One region of the Pseudomonas sp. KU26590 genome, then DNA from elsewhere that is predicted to be linked to it. Evidence: riboswitches for the same ligand, from Rfam matches in the RefSeq annotation. Region 1 holds a riboswitch; each other region holds the start of a gene.
The links. A riboswitch is a leader RNA that binds a small molecule or an ion and turns the genes downstream of it on or off. The one in region 1 is predicted to bind cobalamin.
Positions count from the first base shown of each region.

Region 2: it holds a riboswitch for cobalamin, as region 1 does, so the genes downstream of both, OKW98_RS16960 (ABC transporter substrate-binding protein) here and cobW (cobalamin biosynthesis protein CobW) in region 1, are expected to answer to the same signal.
Region 3: it holds a riboswitch for cobalamin, as region 1 does, so the genes downstream of both, cobO (cob(I)yrinic acid a,c-diamide adenosyltransferase) here and cobW (cobalamin biosynthesis protein CobW) in region 1, are expected to answer to the same signal.

Region 1 is NZ_CP110644.1:3,164,720-3,168,656, reverse strand. It holds gene cobW (cobalamin biosynthesis protein CobW) at 1-1,037, opposite strand, end outside; cobalamin riboswitch at 1,165-1,390, opposite strand; cobalamin riboswitch at 1,516-1,749, shown strand; gene OKW98_RS13785 (CbtB domain-containing protein) at 1,846-2,055, shown strand; gene OKW98_RS13780 (CbtA family protein) at 2,067-2,786, shown strand; gene OKW98_RS13775 (cobalamin biosynthesis protein) at 2,783-3,217, shown strand; one part of gene OKW98_RS13770 (IS3 family transposase) at 3,441-3,705, shown strand; one part of gene OKW98_RS13770 (IS3 family transposase) at 3,705-3,937, shown strand, end outside.
Region 2 is NZ_CP110644.1:3,856,519-3,860,455, forward strand. It holds gene OKW98_RS16950 (aldo/keto reductase) at 37-1,032, shown strand; gene OKW98_RS16955 (aspartate/glutamate racemase family protein) at 1,093-1,815, shown strand; cobalamin riboswitch at 2,351-2,547, shown strand; gene OKW98_RS16960 (ABC transporter substrate-binding protein) at 2,690-3,691, shown strand; gene OKW98_RS16965 (FecCD family ABC transporter permease) at 3,703-3,937, shown strand, end outside.
Region 3 is NZ_CP110644.1:1,968,722-1,972,658, reverse strand. It holds gene OKW98_RS08880 (cobyrinate a,c-diamide synthase) at 1-726, opposite strand, end outside; gene cobO (cob(I)yrinic acid a,c-diamide adenosyltransferase) at 723-1,334, opposite strand; cobalamin riboswitch at 1,441-1,667, opposite strand; gene OKW98_RS08870 (C40 family peptidase) at 2,196-2,732, opposite strand; gene OKW98_RS08865 (C40 family peptidase) at 2,821-3,534, opposite strand; gene OKW98_RS08860 (NAD-dependent deacylase) at 3,601-3,937, opposite strand, start outside.

The DNA of each region.
Region 1 (3,937 bases):
GCTTCAAGGACGCCCGCATCCAGTTCCTGGCCGATCAGCACCAGGTGGGTTTCGCGGGCTTCGTCTGCTTTCCAGGCGCGGTCGAAATGCTTGTCGAAGCGTGTGCCGACGCCCTGCACCAGCAGACGCATGGGTTTGCCGGGAATGGCGGCAAAGCCTTTGACCCGCAGGATGCCGTGCTGCACGACGGCCTGGGTCAGGGCATCGAGCAACAGCGACTCATCGGCCTGGGGCAGCGTGATGGAAATCGAGTCGAAGGCGTCATGGTCATGATCGTCAGCGTCGTCGCCTTCATGGTGATCGTGGTGGGTCTTGCGGCCGTCTATGTGCAGCTCGGATTCAGCGCCCAGGCCCAGCAATACGCTGATCGGCAGCTGGCCCCTGTTCGCTTCGACGATTTTTACTGCCGGCGGCAGTTCTTCCGAGACTTCCGCGCGCACGGCGGCCAGAGCGTCGGCGTCGAGCATGTCGGCCTTGTTCAGCACGACGAGATCGGCACTGGCCAGTTGATCGGCGAACAGCTCGTGCAACGGCGATTCGTGGTCCAGGTTCGGATCAAGCTTGCGCTGGGCGTCGACCTGATCCGGGAACGCGGCGAAGGTGCCGGCGAGCACGGCCGGGCTGTCAACCACGGTGATCACGGCATCGACGGTGCAGGCGTTGCGGATTTCCGGCCACTGGAAGGCTTGCACCAGCGGTTTCGGCAGGGCCAGACCCGAGGTTTCAATGAGGATGTGATCAAGGTCGCCACGACGGGCCACCAGTTCCTGCATCACCGGGAAGAACTCTTCCTGAACGGTGCAGCACAGGCAGCCGTTGGCCAGCTCGTACACGCGGCCAAGCGCTTCTTCTTCGGTGCAGCCGATGGTGCATTGCTTGAGGATGTCGCCGTCGATGCCCAGTTCGCCGAATTCATTGACGATGACGGCGATGCGTCGGCCTTCGGCGTTGTCGAGCATATGCCGCAGCAAGGTGGTTTTGCCCGAGCCGAGAAAGCCGGTGACGATGGTGACGGGGAGTTTGGCCAGTGTTTTCATCGGTTGCCCTCAGGCATGCGGCAGGGCAACGAGGACGAAAACAGCGCAGGGCCGGCGGAAGCTGGCGCGCGGTTTGATTCGCCACCGGATCACCCCGCCCGGTTGTAGTGGAATTCCTCGGCCGCTGGCAGGCGGTCCGATTCGAGGCAGGTCTCCTGGCTCACGGCGGCCGGTCGCTGACAGGCATCATCAGGCGACTGGCATTCATCGCGCCTTCCCGCTCGTGCAGTGGCTGTGCAATGAAGCTGTCCGTTTACAGTTGCGGGGGCAGCTGCGGCTTGAAACCGCATTCCCTTCTTAGCGCCGGTGGCCTTCATAAAGACGGCCGGCGAACCTCAAGTGCGCAAGGCTACGCAGTGACTGGAGGCCGGTCAATCGTGCTGTTGCAATGATTGCCGCGCCAATTGATGCACCGAGCGCTGCATCGATTGACATACCGGTTGACGGGTCGATTGACGAGCCAAACAGCCCGTGGTCTCCTACACACCTTGTTACGGGTGCCCTTCACAGGGTGAAACGGGAAACCGGTGCGTGCAGACCTTCGGGTGTGTATCAGTCCGGTGCTGCCCCCGCAACGGTAAGCGAGTGAAGAGTCAGATCCACTGTGTCGGCAACGACATGGGAAGGGGATTCTTGAAGGCACAACGGCTGTAACGGCTGTTGCATGTGCCCCTCGCGAGCCCGGAGACCGGCCCGACAACGCTACATAACAACCCGCGGTGGGCGGGCGCTGTTGAGCACTGCCGGCATTCGCCTGCGGTGTCTTCGCGCCTTTCCGTCCGCTGAATCCATTTCAGAGGGAAGCGCCATGTCCATCAGCACACCCCGCCAGACGTCCGGCACCAGCACAACCACCACGACGATCGTTGCGAGCACGCAAAGCCAGCGCCTTGTCGCCGCCGCCAGCGCGATGTTTCTCGGTGCGTTTCTGGTGTACTTCGCCGGCTTCTCCCATATCGATGCGGTGCACAACGCGGCACACGACACCCGTCACAGCTCCGCCTTCCCTTGCCATTGAGACCCGCCGCCATGTTCAAGCGAATTGCGCAAACGGCCGGGTTTACCGGACTGCTCGCCGCGCTGTTGTTGACGCTGCTGCAAAGCGTCTCGGTGGCGCCACTGATCCTGCAGGCGGAGACCTACGAAAAGGCCCCGACCACTGAGATCCACGAGCACGCCGAGGGTGCGATGGCCGGCCACGTCCATGACGCCGAAGCCTGGGAGCCGGAAGACGGCTGGCAGCGCGTGCTGTCCACCACTGGCGGCAATCTGGTGGTGGCGGTCGGATTCGCCTTGATGCTGGCGGCGCTGTACACCCTGCGCACGCCGACGAGCGCTCGAGAAGGCGTGCTCTGGGGATTGGCCGGTTATGCCGTGTTCGTGCTGGCGCCAACACTGGGCCTACCGCCTGAACTGCCCGGCACCGTCGCAGCGGACCTGACCCAACGGCAGATCTGGTGGGTCGGCACTGCCGCCTCCACGGCTACAGGCCTGGCGTTGATAGTGTTTGCCAAACACTGGGCGCTGAAAGTGTTGGGCGCAATGATTCTGGTGGTGCCGCATATCGTCGGCGCCCCGCAGCCGGCGGTGCATTCGGCACTCGCCCCGGAAGCCCTTGAGGCGCAATTCAAGATTGCGTCGCTGCTGACCAACGCGGTTTTCTGGATTGCCCTGGGCTGGATCAGCGCCTGGCTGTTTCGCCGCAGTGAAACGCCGGCGACGCAGCCCGGGTTGAACCCCGCACTGTGAATGATTCGCGCGACCGACCGCTGTGGGTGGTCGGTCTGGGCTGCCAGCGCGGTTGTTCAGCGCTGGAGCTTCGGCAGTTGATGGATGACTCTCTGCGCGAGTTGCGCCTTGGGCTGAGTGACATTGCTGCCCTCGCCTCGATTGAGGGCAAATCGGCTGAAGCGGGAATGCTGGAACTGGCTCAGACGCTGGGCCTGACGGTCGGATTCTTCTGTGCGGGTGACCTGGCGGCCTACGCGCCACAGCTGACTTACCGCTCGGACATCGCTTTTGAGCGCACCGGCTGCTACGGCGTGGCGGAAAGCGCGGCGTTGGCGATGGCGACCCGGTTGACCGGCTCGGCGGCAACGCTGGTCATCCCCCGCCGAAAAAGCCCCCATGCGACGTTCGCATTGGCAACCGCAACCGTTAGGGCTGGCTCGACCTCGTAGGAACGGCTCAAACTGTAGAACCGGCTTTAGCCGGGAAAGCGTCAGGTGTCACACCTCGAGTTTCAGGGCGCACACACAGGCCCCTTCCCGGCTAAAGCCGGTCCTACGGACACACCGCGTACCCTCGTAGGACCGGCTTTAGCCGGGAAAGCGTCAGTGTGCAGTGGTCTAATTTCCCCGGACACCTCGATAAGTGGAAAATACATTTATCGAGGAGTTTTTCATGACCAGAAAACGCAACAGGTTTGATGACAGCTACAAATTGGAAGTCGTGAAGATGGTCAGGGATCAGGGCCTGACCGTTCCGCAGGTTTGCCAGGACCAGAATCTCGGTGAGACGGCTGTACGACGGTGGATCCGCCAGTACGACGCCGAGCAGTTGGGCCAGGCCGGGATTGGAAATCCGCTGACGGCTGAGCAGCAGCGCATTCGGCAGTTGGAGCAGGAAAACCGGCAGCTCAAGACGGACAACGACATCTTAAAAAAGGCTACCGCCTTCTTTGCCCGCGAACTGAAGTGACGTATCGGCTGGTTCGGCAACTGCAACAGAAGGCTTATCCGGTGGCGCATGTCTGTCGTTTGCTGAACGTCAGTCGGTCGGGGTTTTACGAAGCCCAGAACCGTGCACAAAGGCCTGCTCGGCTCAGTTGCCCCATCGTCGCGCAGCTCAAGGCAGCTTTTGCCGCAAGCGACGGCTGCTCCGGCAGCCGCCCATTGACC
Region 2 (3,937 bases), 690 kb from region 1:
CCATCAAACACGCTCCACCGCACAGGACACTCTGACATGAGTCTGCACGACAAGATCATCGGCCGCTTCGGCTTCGGCTCCGCGCCGCTGGGCAACATGTTCCGTACCATCGACGAAGAAGAAGCCGCGGCCACTGTTCAGTCTGCCTGGGATCAGGGCATTCGCTATTTCGACACTGCGCCGGTCTACGGCGCCGGCCTGTCCGAGCAGCGTCTGGGCAAGGCACTCGCCGGCGTCCCGCGCGACCAGTACACCCTGAGCACCAAAGTCGGCCGGCTGATTTCCGATGAGATCGACACCGAGGCCCGCAGTGGTCCGTTCGCTGAAGGCCTGAAGAACAAAATCATCACCGACTACTCCGCCGACGCCACCCTGCGTTCCATTGAAGCGAGTTTGAAGCGGCTGAACACCGATCGGCTGGACATCGTGTTTGTCCACGATGTCGCCCAGGACGCCCATGGCGACGGGTGGATCGAGCATTTCAACATTGCCCGCACCGGCGCTTTCCGCGCCCTCACCCGCCTGCGCGAAGAAGGCGTGATCAAGGCCTGGGGCCTGGGCGTCAACCGCGTCGAGCCGTGCGAACTGACGCTGGACCTGGAAGAAGCCCAGCCCGACGGCTTCCTGCTCGCCGGCCGGTATTCCCTGCTCGACCATGAGCAGCCGCTGCAACGGCTGTTCGACAAGGCCCGTCAGTACAACGCCGAGTTCGTCGTCGGCGGGCCTTATAGCTCCGGCGTGCTGGTGGGCGGCAAGCATTTTGAGTATCAGGAGGCGTCGCAGGCGATGCTCGACAAGGTCGCGCACATTCAGGAAATCGCTCGGCAGTATCAGGTCGACATCAAGTCGGCGGCGCTGCACTTTGTCCTCGCCAATCCGCTGGTGGCCGCGGTGATTCCGGGTGCCAGCCGGCCTTCGCGGATCATCGAAGACGTCACGGCGCTTAACGCACAGATGCCGGATGGTTTCTGGCAAGCCATGCGCGATCAGGGCTTCATTGCCCTGCAGGCGCCAGTTCCCGGCAAAGACTGATATCGTGCCCAACGACGCCGGGCCAGACGCCCGGCTTTGTTCCCTGCGCGAGATCCGTCCATGCGAATTCTGATCGTCAACGTCAACACCACCGAATCCATGACCGAGACCATTGCCGAGCAGGCCCGCAGCGTGGCCTCCCCCGGCACTGAAATTATCGGCCTGACCCCGCGCTTCGGCGCCGAGTCGGTGGAAGGCAACTTTGAAAGTTACCTGGCCGCGATCGCGGTAATGGATCGGGTGATGTCCTACGAAGGGCCTTATGACGCAGTGATTCAGGCCGGCTACGGCGAGCATGGCCGCGAGGGTTTGCAGGAATTGCTCGACGTACCGGTGGTGGACATCACCGAAGCGGCGGCTAGCCTGGCGATGTTGCTGGGGCATAAATACGCGGTGGTCACGACGCTGGACCGCACCGTTCCTTTGATCGAAGACCGCCTGAAGCTGGCTGGCGTGTATGAACGCTGCGCGTCGGTGCGGGCCAGCGGCATGAGCGTGCTGGAGCTGGAGGAATCCCCGCAGCGTGCGGTTGAGGCGATCCTTGAGCAGGCCATCGAAGCGGTGACCCGGGACAAGGCCGAAGTGATCTGCCTGGGCTGTGGTGGCATGGCCGGGCTGGATCAACTCATTCGCGACCGCGCCGGCGTGCCGGTGGTCGATGGCGTCACGGCAGCGGTGGCACTGGCGGAATCGTTGGTGCGTCTGGGATTGAAGACCTCGAAAGTGCGGACCTACGCGACACCACGGCCAAAGAAGATCGTCGGTTGGCCGTTTAAGTTGTAGGTCATGGTTTCGGGTGCCGGACGCGAAGGAATGGCTGACGACGCCTGTAGGAGCCGGCTTGCTGGCGAACGCGGTGGGTCAGTTAACTTCCTGTCGCCTGACACCACGCATTCGCCAGCAAGCCGGCTCCTACGGATTTTGTGTGCGCCGACGATTGCATGCGTTGCCGAGATCCATTGTAGGAGCGCGCTTGCCCGCGATTGCGATCTGCGGCCGCCAGCCATTTAGCCTGACCCACCGCGTTCGTCCGATCGCGGCCCGCAGCAAGCCGGCTCCTACGGATTTTGTGTGCGCCGACGATTGCGCGCGTTGCCGAGATCCATTGTAGGAGCGCGCTTGCCCGCGATTGCGATCTGCCACCGCCAGCCATTTAGCCTGACACACCGCGTTCGTCCGATCGCGGCCCGCAGCAAGCCGGCTCCTACGGATCGGGTACTGTGCCGGATCTGCGCAAGTGCTCGGGCAGATGATGAGCCCGGTGCCGCCCGCAAAACGCCCCTTCCCGCCACTGCATTCGCCTCCACCCGCCGAATCGTTTAGTATCGCCGCCGCCGGTTTCCACTCGGAATTAATAGGGAATCCCCAGGCGCGTACTGCGCGCTGGAAGGGAACTGTCCCCGCAACTGTAGGCGCCGAGCCCTGCTTCCTGTTTGCCACTGGGTTACTCCGGGAAGGCCGAAGCAAGGCAATGAAGCGCCAGTCAGGAGACCTGCCGGCCAGCATATTCATTCACCGGCGGGGTGTCCGGGGAAGGACTCCCGTTTGCGCGTCGTGCGCGCACGCTGTGCTCGCCCTTTTCTGTGGTGTGCCTGTCGGGATGGACTTTCCAGCGCCTGCTTCGCCCAGTATTCAGGCTTTCTGGAGATCGCTGTTCATGCCGCTGCGCCGCCTCGCCGCCCTGCTCGTCACGCTGACACTGCCCACTGCCGCCCTGGCGGCGTCAACGGTCTACCCCTTGACCGTGGACAACTGCGGCCAAGCGCTGACTTTCAACCACGCTCCGCAGAAAACCGTGAGCATCGGCCAGGCCGCCACCGAGATGCTGTATGCGCTCGGCCTGGGCCCGAACGTGGTGGGCACGTCGCTGTGGTTCAACCCCGTCCTGCCCCAGTACCAAACCCTCAACGACCGCATCGAGCGCCTGGCCGACAACGCGCCGAGTTTTGAATCAGTGATCGGCAAACGCCCGGATTTCGTCCCGGTGCAGTTTGAATGGATGGTCGGGCCGCAGGGCGCCGTCGGCACACGCGAGCAGTTTCGCGATCTGGGCATTCCCGCCTACATCCTGCCGTCCGACTGCGAGGGCAAGAACAACCGCGTCGGCGCCGACGGCACGCGCCTCGAAGCCTTCCGCATCGACACGCTGTACAAAAGCCTGCGTCATCTGGCGCAGATCTTCGACGTACAGGACCGTGGCGAGCAACTGATCGCCGATTACCAGACACGGCTGGCCCGGGCTGTGGTGCAGGCAAAACTCCACGCCACCCCACCCGTCTCGGCGGTGTTCTGGTTCTCCAGCCCGGACATCAACGTCGACCCGTACGTCGCCGGGCGCAAGGGCATTCCCAACTTCATGCTCGACACCCTGGGCATGCGCAATGTCATCGACTCCGACGAGGAATGGCCGACCGTGGGCTGGGAAACCATCGCCAAGGCCAATCCGACGGTGCTGGTCATCGCGCGCATGGACCGTCGCCGCTTCCCGGCTGACGATCATGAAAAGAAGCTGGCGTTCCTGCGCTCCGACCCCGTCACACGCAACATGGACGCGGTGAAAAACAATCGCATCGTGATCATGGACGCCAGCGCCATGGAGTCCAGCGTTCGGCTGTTTGACGGTATCGAACAACTGGCCCAGGCCACTCAAGCGCAATGACGTCATTGCGAATGTCCCGCGTCAGCGTCGTCCGAATCTTCGGGCATGGTGCCTGGGCCATCGCGTTGTTGGCGCTCGCGGTGCTGGCGGGCGTGGCGATCGGCGAGACGTCGATCAGCCTGCCAGTGATCGTTCAGGTCCTGGCCAACAAGCTGTGGGCCGCAGGCTATCCCCTCGACCCTATCGACGAGGGCATCGTCTGGAATTACCGACTGACCCGGGCCATCGTTGCCGCCACCTGCGGCG
Region 3 (3,937 bases), 1.2 Mb from region 1:
TTTCACGCCCGCCAGCAGCGGTTCGGCGGGAACGAACTCGGGCGCGGTGAAGGTCACAACCGGCGGCAATGTGGCGTCGCAGGTGCTGGCCAGCGCGGTGGCGGCAGCGTCGAGGCGCATGTCCAGATCATTCAGCTCGCTGGCCTGAACCAGGCCGAGGTGCCGGCTGGGCAGCTCGATGTCAGTCTCACGCGACAGCGCGCCGTACCAGCGCAGGCCTTCGGTCAGGCTACCTTCCAGCAACTGCGCGTGGCGCACCGTGCCAACCCGATTGGCTAGCACGCCGGCAAACGGCAGATCCGGCTGATACCGCGCCAATCCCAGCGCCAATGCGCCGAAGGTCTGGGCCATGGCCGTGCCGTCGATCACGCCCAGCACCGGCACGCCGAAACGCCGGGCCAGGTCTGCGCTGGAGGGCGTGCCGTCGAACAAGCCCATGACGCCTTCGATGAGGATCAGGTCGGCATCGGCGGCGGCTTCCCACAACAGGCGCCGGCTTTCGTCCTCGCCGATCATCCACATGTCCAGTTGGTACACCGGACGGCCGCTGGCGCGTTCGAGAATCATTGGGTCGAGAAAGTCTGGCCCGCACTTGAACACGCGCACCTTGCGCCCCTGATTGCGGTGCAGACGGGCGAGTGCGGCGGTGACGGTGGTTTTGCCCTGACCGGACGCAGGCGCGGCGATCAGCACTGCCGGGCAGTGGCGGGGTTGACGCTCACTCACAGTTCGATGCCTTTCTGGGCCTTGATACCGGACTGAAAGGCATGCTTGACCACGCCGATTTCGGAAACGGTGTCGGACAGGTCGATCAATTCCTGCTTCGCCCCACGCCCGGTGACAATCACGTGCTGCATCGGCGGACGTGCCTGCAAGTCGATGAGCACCTGCTCCAGGTCCAGATAGCCGTGCTTGAGGGCGATGTTCAGCTCATCGAGCACGACCATGCCGATGGAGGGGTCCTTGAGCATTTCCCGGGTCACGGCCCAGGCGGCTTCGGCGGCGGCGATGTCACGCTGGCGGTCCTGGGTTTCCCAGGTAAAGCCCTCGCCCATGACGTGGTAACGCACCTGTTCGGGGAAGCGACGGAAAAACATCTCTTCGCCGGTGCTGTGGCGGCCTTTGATGAACTGCACGACGCCGCACTGCATGCCATGGCCCATGGCGCGGGCAAGCATGCCGAACGCCGAGCTGCTTTTGCCCTTGCCGTTGCCGGTCAGGACCAGCAGTAACCCGCATTCATTCGGCGCGCTGGAAATGCGCTCGTCCATCACCGCCTTTTTGCGCAGCATGCGCGCCAGGTGGCGTTCGTCACGTTCGGGGGATTCGCTCATCTCAGCTCTCCGCTTGAGGGCAGGTGTGGCAAACGGAGGGCACAGGCAAAGACTGTCGGCAGGCACCGGACAAGGCCCGGCCTGCAGCAGAGCATCGCCCTCCGTGATGCTGTTCGATGGATCAGGCCGGTCTCCGGACTCATGAGTTGCCACAACCGTGGCAGGCCAGGCGCCTTCCCATGTTCAGCGAACACAGTGGCATTGTGCGTGGCCTTGACTCATTTACCGTTGCGGAGGCAGCGCCGGAATTGATCGCACAAGCAATCGCACCGGCTTCCCTGTTTCACCCATTGGACCAACCTAGTCCCGGGCACCTGAAACATGGCGCGAAGGTTAGAGGGTTGACCCCAGAGCGTCAATCAAGGGATCGCACATGCCTCTGCTTGAGTGCGAAACCGTAGAAGCCGGTGCCTGCCTGAAACGCGAGATCGTAGGAGCCGGCTTGCTGGCGAAGGCGTCGGGCCACACGACAGTGCAGCGTCTGCACGAATGCGTTCGACAGCAAGCTTGCTCCCGCAGGTTCAGCGGTCAATGCGGAAGTCGGTAAACCACGCCCCATTGTAGGAGCGCGCTTGCCCGCGAAGGCGGTGGTTCAGGCGACCGATGTGTCACAGGCAAAATCTTTCGCGGGCAAGCGCGCTCCTACAATGATCTCGGTAACGCCCACCATCTGTGGCGTACACACAATCCGTAGATATCGGGTTGCTGGCGAAGGGGTCAAGGCAGTCACATCATCGGCGAGGGATGAATCAGGTTCGCCTGCAAGCCGGCTCCCACGGAGGGGTGTGTTTGCCGCGGGCTTCGCGCCGCTGGTCATGTGTTCGCCCGCCAACAGCGATTGAACACATTGCATCAGGGTGACTATTGCTTGGCCAGGTTCGATGGCTGGATAACGCGCTTGGCATTCAGCCAGGCTTTTTGCCAATACGGCTTGTCGAGGCTGTCGAGCTTGACCGTGCCGCCGGTGGCCGGCGCATGGACAAATCGCCCTTCCCCGACGTAGATGCCGGCATGGCTGACGTTGGAACCGCCGCTGGTGGCGAAGAACACCAGATCACCGGTCTGCAACTGGCTGCGGTCGATGTCGGGGCCACGCAGGGTGATCATTTCCCGCGTCGATCGCGGCAACGTAATACCGGCGGCGTCGTGGTAGACGTAGCCGATCAGGCCGCTGCAATCGAAACCCGAATCAGGCGTGTTGCCGCCCCAGCGATAGGGCGTGCCAACGAGGCCGATCGCGCGCAACAGGACGTCGTCGGCGAGCGGTGAAGGAAACTGGGGAGGAGCGGAAACCACAGGCCGGTAGACGACCTTGCGTGGAGCGGGCGGTGGGGTGCTGGAACATGCGGCCAGCAGCACAGCCAGAGAGGCGACGATCAGGCGAACCGTTAACGACATAAACACGACAACCTGTGCGGGATGCAGCTTACTGTGCCGAGAGCCTGGATTGCGCGCAAGAGGGGGTTAGCCCTTTGCGCGCCCGGGATTAACGGGTTTGGCGCTTGATTGTAGTCGAGGTCATCGCGGTGGTGGTTGCAGGTACCGTTGACGATGCCGTTGCAGGTGTTGTTACAGGTGCCATTGCCAGCGCGCGTTTGGCTTCGATGAACGTCTTGGCCCAGTAGGCATCGTCGAGGCTGTCTACGCGGACACCGCCGCTGCGACGGCTGCTGGAGTGGATGAACTGGTCATCGCCCAGGTAAATGCCCGCGTGGCTGACACGACCGCGACCGGCAGTGCTGAAGAACAGCAGATCGCCCGGCTTGAGGTCGTTGCGTTTAACGAGAGGGGCATCGATATTGATCATTTCGCGGGAAGAACGCGGCAGGCTCATGCCCGCCTCTTCACGGAAGAGGTAACCGATGAAACCGCTGCAGTCGAAACCGGAGGTGGTCGACGTACCGCCGAAGCGATAGCGAGTGCCTATCAGGGATTTGCCGCGTTCAAGGATGCTGTCAGCCAGAACCGGCAGGCGGTACGGCTTGTTGTCGGCAAATTGAGCGAGTTCATCTTCGGTGGCGACTTCGTCATCCAGTACGGAAGATGCGTAGTCAGCGCGCTTGCTGGCGGATTGGGCGGTGGCAGAGTCCCGGAACTGGGGGCTTTGCGACTGCTGTTGCGACGTCGGCATCTGGGCCGCGCAGCCGAACAACAGCGTAACGAGTGCGAGAGGCACGAGGGGTGCGAAGCGGTTTAGCATGTGCACGACCGTGGCTGAAGTGTAAAGAAGCCGAGACTATGCCTTCAATCGTACCCATTTGCAAATTCAATCGAAACAAATGTGACTTACGATGTCGTCCATCACTTCTAAGGCTCTGCACCTCAGAAACGCATCCATGTGCGCGGAATGATCGGTCGGCGAAAGGTTTATCTCGGCAGTAAAGCCTCCCATCACCCGAGCGCGCAGCATAGGCTCATGAATGTACGGGAAGCTGGCGGTGGTTCCGATGCTGAGCACAGCGTCAAAGCCTTTTGCCATTTCTTTCTGAAGCACATTCAGTGCCAACTCCGGCAACACCTCTTCAAACAACACCACCGGCGGCCTCAAAACGCCACTACAGCGGGCGCACAGCGGTGGCAACGGTCGACTGAGGTGCTCGCTC